2 linked regions of the Aliidongia dinghuensis genome follow. Each later gene encodes a partner of the first gene's protein in a complex. Links are inferred from orthologs where the notes say so. Each region holds a gene or a part of one and is shown on either strand. Other genes may lie near its edges. The genes, in order: accC and accD.

What was found.
Region 2: the proteins of accC (region 1) and accD are in contact, whole or in part, in a solved structure (PDB 8UXZ), measured with the Escherichia coli proteins. The link is inferred for Aliidongia dinghuensis from one-to-one orthologs.

Annotation. Positions count from the first base shown.
Region 1 is NZ_BMJQ01000011.1:183,414-186,800, forward strand. Bases 516-3,387 are described here. They hold accC (acetyl-CoA carboxylase biotin carboxylase subunit), read right to left. Parts: upstream 2,688-3,387; coding sequence 1,344-2,687; downstream 516-1,343. Other genes in these bases: IEY58_RS21115 (DUF2155 domain-containing protein), read left to right, coding at 516-647; aat (leucyl/phenylalanyl-tRNA--protein transferase), read right to left, coding at 581-1,231; accB (acetyl-CoA carboxylase biotin carboxyl carrier protein), read right to left, coding at 2,701-3,177; aroQ (type II 3-dehydroquinate dehydratase), read right to left, coding at 3,193-3,387. In the rest of the region: IEY58_RS21110 (hypothetical protein), read left to right, coding at 1-202; more of IEY58_RS21115, read left to right, coding at 204-515. UniProt on the Escherichia coli protein: This protein is a component of the acetyl coenzyme A carboxylase complex; first, biotin carboxylase catalyzes the carboxylation of the carrier protein and then the transcarboxylase transfers the carboxyl group to form malonyl-CoA.
Region 2 is NZ_BMJQ01000018.1:57,730-60,596, forward strand. It holds accD (acetyl-CoA carboxylase, carboxyltransferase subunit beta), read right to left. Parts: upstream 1,931-2,867; coding sequence 1,070-1,930; downstream 1-1,069. Other genes in the region: IEY58_RS27730 (bifunctional folylpolyglutamate synthase/dihydrofolate synthase), read right to left, coding at 1-906; trpA (tryptophan synthase subunit alpha), read right to left, coding at 1,956-2,783; trpB (tryptophan synthase subunit beta), read right to left, coding at 2,780-2,867.

The sequences.
Region 1 (3,387 bases):
CATCCGCTGGCTGACCCCGACCGGCGAGCCCGTCTCGTGCGTGGAGAAGCTCAAGGTGCTGACCGAGAACCTGGTCGAGCTCAAGCAGATGGCGCAGGACGCGCTGGAGGACGCCATCCTGATGGGCTGCGACGAGGCGCAGGTGCGTCGCGTGCTGGCCGATCTCATGGCGGGACTCGAGAATCCCTATGCGAAGCATTGAGATGCGCCGCCCTGTGCTTGCTGCTCGGGCGTTTGCTGCCCTGGCGCTTGCGGCGCTTGCCGGTCACGGGCTCAGCGGCCGGGCCGTTGCTGCGGATACGGTCGCTGCGGACACGGGTACCGTCGCGGTGCTGCAGGGGCTCGACAAGACCACGGCGCGCGTCACCAAGTTCGAGGCGCCGGTCGGCCAGCCGGTGAGTTTCGGCACGCTCAGGATCACGGTGCGCGACTGCCGCAAGCGGCCGCCGGAGGAGGAGCCGGAGAGTGCCGCCTATCTCGACATCGACGAGGTGCTGCAGGACAAGACGGCGCCGAAGCACCTGTTCAGCGGTTGGATGTTCGCCTCGTCGCCGGCGCTGAACAGCCTCGAGGACCCGGTCTATGACGTGTGGGTGCTCGACTGCAAGACGAACGCGACCGGGTCGTCGCAGGACAAGCCCGGCTGAAACTGCGCGCGGAGGCCGAGTGCCCAGGCCAGCCGTCGCTGATATTCCGTCCGCGGGATTTCGATCACGCCGAACCGTTCCAGGTGCGGCGTCGTGAATTGCGTGTCGAGCAGGCCGAAGCCGCCCTCGATCAGGCGGGCGACCAGGTGGACGAGGGCGACCTTGCTCGCGTCCGTCCGGCGGTTGAACATGCTTTCGCCGAAGAAGGCACCGCCCAGCGCCACACCATAGAGGCCGCCGACGAGTTCGCCGTCGATCCAGGCCTCGACCGAATGGGCCCGGCCACGCCGATGGAGCGCCACATAGAGCTGCAGGATCTCCTCGTTGATCCAGGTGTCCGGCCGGCCGGGCGTCGGCTCGGCACAGCCGCGCACGACCGCCTCGAACGCCGTGTCGCAGCGCACCTCGAACGGGCCGTGGCGCACCGTGCGCCGGAGCTTGTGCGGCACATGGCAGCCGTCGAGCGGCAGGATGCCGCGCTCCTCCGGATCGACCCAAAAGATCTCCGGATCGTCGGCCGATTCCGCCATCGGGAAAATACCGGCGGCATAGGCGCGGAGCAGGAGATCGGGGGTGAGCTTCATGGGCTGGCCGATCTCCTTTCCCTAGGCCTCGAGCGGTTGACGCACCCTCACCCCAACCCTCTCCCGCAAGCGGAAGAGGGAGGGACCCGCGGCAGCGGGAGGGTGAGGGTCTTTATACCCCCCGCTGCATGAAGCGTTCGAGCCAGTGGATGTCGTAATTGCCGGTGATGAAGTCCGGCTCGTCCAAGAGGCGCAGGTGCAGCGGGATGTTCGTCTCGATGCCGGCGATGACATATTCCTGCAGCGCGCGGCGCAGGCGGCGGACGCATTCGTCGCGGTCGCGGCCATGGACGATCAGCTTGGCGACCAGGCTGTCGTAGTGGCTCGGCACCGTATAGCCCTGGTAGAGGTGCGAATCGACACGCACGCCGTAGCCGCCCGGCGCGTGATAGGCCGTGACCTTGCCGGGCGACGGCATGAAGGTCAGCGGGTTCTCGGCGTTGATCCGGCATTCGATCGCGTGGCCGGTGAGCTCGACCTGGGCCTGGTCGATGTCGAGCATGCCGCCGGCGGCGATGCGGATCTGCTCCTGCACCAGGTCGATGCCGCTGATCAGCTCCGACACCGGATGCTCGACCTGGATGCGCGTGTTCATCTCGATGAAGGCGAACTGGCCGTCCTGGTAGAGGAACTCGAGCGTGCCGGCGCCGCGGTACTTCAGGGTCTGCATCGCCCTGATCGCGATGTCGCCGATGTGCTTGCGCGCCTCGGGCTTGAGGATCGGCGAGGGCGCCTCCTCCAGGATCTTCTGGTGCGAGCGCTGCAGCGAGCAGTCGCGCTCGCCCAGATGGATCGCGTTGCCGTGGCCGTCGCCAAGCACCTGGACCTCGATATGGCGCGGCGCGTTCAGGTATTTCTCGAAATAGACCTCGTCGTTGCCGAAGAACGCCTTGGCCTCGGCCCGGGCGAGCGGGATCTGCTGGCGCAGCTCCGCCGAATCGCGCGCCACCTTCATGCCGCGGCCGCCGCCGCCGCCCGATGCCTTGACCAGCACCGGGTAGCCGATCTCTTCGGCGCGCGCGACCGCCGCGTCGATGTCGCCGATGGCGCCGTCGGAGCCCGGCACGGTCGGAATGCCCAGTTCCTCGGCCGCGCGCTTGGCGATCACCTTGTCGCCCATCATGCGAATGTGCTCGGGCGTCGGGCCGATGAAGGTTAACCCATGCTCCTCGACCATCGACGCGAAATCCGCGTTCTCGCTGAGGAACCCCAGGCCTGGGTGGATTGCGTCGGCACCGGTGATCGAGGCCGCGGTCAGGATCGCCGGGATGTTGAGATAGCTCTCGCGCACCGACGGCGGGCCGATGCAGACGCTCTCATCGGCCAGGCGGACATGCATGGCCTGGGCGTCGGCGGTCGAATGGACCGCGACGGTCGCGATCCCCATCTCGCGGCACGCGCGCAGCACACGCAGCGCGATTTCCCCGCGATTGGCGATCAGCACCTTTTCGATCATGGGAGGGCGACGCCTATTCCAGGACCAGGACGACCTGGCCGAATTCGACCGGGTTGCCGTCAGTGACCAGCAGGCGGCCGACCTTGCCGGCCTTGGGCGCGCGGATCTGGTTCATCACCTTCATGGCCTCGATGATCAAGAGCGGCTGGCCGGCGGAGACCGTGTCGCCGACGCGCACGAACGGCGGGGCGCCCGGCTGGGGCGAGAGATAGGCGGTGCCGACCATCGGCGACTTGACGGCGCCCGGGTGGTTGGCGAATTCCGCGTCCGGGTGCGTCGCCGCGTGGGCTTCGGCCGGGAGCGGCTGGGCGGCCGCGGCCGGTGCCGCGATCGGGGCGGCATAGCTCGCGATCGGCGCCGGGCTGCGCGTCACGCGGATGCGGTGCTCGCCCCAGGCATATTCGATCTCGGTGAGCTTGGCCTCGTCGAGCAGGGTGGCGAGCTTGCGCACGCGCTCTTCATCGACGGTGAAATCGTTGGGTTTGGTCATGATGTTCCGAAAAAGTCAGGATTCGGTGGCAAGCAGGCGGGCCATCGCGTCGAGCGCCAGCTCGTAGCCGTGGCCGCCCAGGCCGACGATGACGCCGCGCGCGACGCGCGAGACGTAGGAATGATGGCGGAATTCCTCCCGCCGGTGGATGTTCGACAGGTGGACCTCGATGACCGGCAGGTCGCTCGCCGCGAGCGCGTCCATGAGGGC
Region 2 (2,867 bases), on another replicon or contig:
CGGCCCGTGCGAGAGGCGCTGCAGGCGCGCTGGCCATTCGACGGCACCAAGGCCCCGCGCGATCGCGTCCCGGTCGATGCGGAATTCGTCGAGCCGTTCGAGGCAGGCGACAGCGCCGCCGGCATTGATGATCTGGTGCTGGCCCGGCAAGCGCGAGAGCGGCAGGTCGAACGCCCAGCGCTGGCCCTCGAAGCGCCAACCCCCGAACCGCCCACTCTCCATCGTGGGCTCGGCCCGCCATTCCTCTCCGGCGCGATAGGCGGGTGCTTCGACCATGCGCCACTCCGCCTCCAGCACCGCCATGGCCTCGGCCGGCTGCGGGTCGATCACCACGGGCACGCCGGGCTTGATGATGCCGGCTTTGTCGCCAGCGATCAGCGTCAGCGTATCGCCGAGGTAGTTCATATGATCCATCGAGATCGGCGTGATCACTGTCGCCGCCGGCCTGGGGATGACGTTGGTCGCGTCGCGCCGGCCGCCAAGGCCGGTCTCGAGCAGCACGATGTCCGCCGGCGCGCGCGAAAAGGCAAGGAAGGCCGCCGCCGTCGTGATCTCGAAGAAGGTGATGGGCGTGCCGTCGTTCGTCCGCTCGATCTCGTCGAGCAGCGCCACCAGCGCTTCATCCTCGATGAGCCGGCCGGCCAGGCGGATGCGCTCGTTGAACCGCACCAGATGCGGCGAGGTATAGGCATGGACCCGATAGCCCGCCGCCTCGAGGATCGCGCGCAGCGTGGCCACGGTCGAGCCCTTGCCGTTGGTGCCGGCAATATGGACGACCGGCGGCAGCTGGTCCTGGGGATCACCGAGGCGCGCGAGCAGATGCTTGACCCGGTCGAGCGACAGGTCGATCGCCTTCGGATAGAGCCCGGACAGGCGCGCCAAGACGGCATCGGGGGAGCGTGTCATGGACAATGTCCTGAAGACCGTTCGCTTCTTAGTTCGTCATGCCCGGGCTTGACCCGGGCATCCACGTGCATCCATCTGAAGAAAGCCGGATGCATCGACACCTGGCCCAACCACGTGGATGGCCGGGTCAAGCCCGGCCATGACGGTTGGAGAAAAATGCTCCCTACGCTGCAATCGGCCGGCGCAGCAGGCCGATCAAGCGCCCGATCGTGTCGCGCAGCTCGTGGCGGCGGACGACCAGGTCGACCATGCCGTGGTCGAGGAGGTATTCCGCGCGCTGGAAGCCTTCCGGCAGCTTCTCGCGGATCGTCTCCTCGATGACGCGGGCACCGGCGAAGCCGATGACGGCGCCGGGCTCGGCGATCTGGATGTCGCCCAGCATGGCGAAGGACGCGGTGACGCCGCCGGTCGTGGGGTCGGTCAGGATGGTGAAATAGGGCAGGCCCGCTTCCTTGACCTCTTCGACCGCAATGGTCGTGCGCGGCATCTGCATCAGGCTCAAGATGCCCTCCTGCATGCGCGCGCCACCGGACGCGGGTACCACGATCAGGGCCGCCTGCTGCAGCACGGCAAGCCGGGCTGCAGCCACGATCGCCTCGCCGACCGCGACACCCATGGAGCCGGCCATGAAGCCGAACTCGAACACGGCCACGACCGCATCATTGCCGCCGATCTTGCCATGGGCGACGAGGATCGCGTCACGGTTCGGCCCGTGGCTCGCCTGCGCCTCCTTGAGGCGGTCGACGTAGCGCTTGCTGTCGCGGAATTTGAGCGGGTCCATGACCGGCTTCGGCAGCTCGATGCGCGTGTATTCGCCGTTGTCGAACAGCACGGCCATGCGCTGCTTGGCATCGATGCGCATGTGATGGCCGCAGGCGTGGCACACGTGCAGGTTCTGCTCGAGCTCGCGGTGGAACAGCATCTGGCCGCAGGCCGGACACTTGGTCCAGAGATTGTCCGGCACTTCGCGCTTCGAGACGACCGCGCGGATCTTGGGCAGGACGACGTTGGTAAGCCAGCTCATCGGCGGGTCTCTTCTCTACTCTCTTTCAAGCCTTGCGCGCGGCGCGCACGCCGGCGGCAAGGGCGCTCACCTGGGCGGCGATGGCTTCGACCAGGCCGGGCTTGGCCTTGCCATTGCTGTCCAGATGGCCGGCGATCGTGTCGACGATCGCGGAACCCACGACGGCCGCGTCGGCGATGCGCGCGATGGCGGCCGCCTGGTCCGGTGTCTTGATGCCGAAGCCTACCGCGACCGGCAGGTCCGTATGGCGCCGGAGCCGCGCGACCGCGCGGCCGACGTCGGCCGGATCGGCCGAGCGCGTGCCGGTGATGCCGGCGATCGCGACGTGATAGACGAAGCCGCTCGCTGCGCCTAGCACCCGCGGCAAGCGCGCGTCGTCGGTCGTAGGTGCCGTCAGCTTGATGAAGTCGAGGCCGGCGGCCTTCGCCTGCGGCGCCAGCTCGTCGGATTCCTCGGGCGGCAGGTCGACGATGATGAGCCCGTCGACACCGGCCGCGACCGCGTCCCGGACGAACCGGTCGACGCCGTAGCGGAATACCGGATTGTAATAGCCCATGAGCACGATCGGCGTCTCGGCGTCGCGCTGCCGGAAGCGCGCGACCGCGGCCAGGATCTGGGCGAGCTTGGTGCCGGCCTGAAGCGCGCGCAAGCCGGCCGCCTGGATCGCGGGGCCGTCGGCCATCGGATCGGAGAACGGCATGCCGAGCTCGATCACGTCGGCGCCGGCCTTCGGCAGCCGAGCCAACAGCGCCTCGGACGTGGCGAGATCCGGATCGCCGGCGGTGATGAAGGTGACGAGGCCGGCCCGGCCCTCGGCCTTGAGGGCCGCGAAACGACGGTCGATCCGGCTCACAGCTTCACTCCGAGATGCTGGGCGACCGAGAAGATGTCCTTGTCGCCCCGGCCCGACAGGTTGACGACCATGAGATGATCCTTG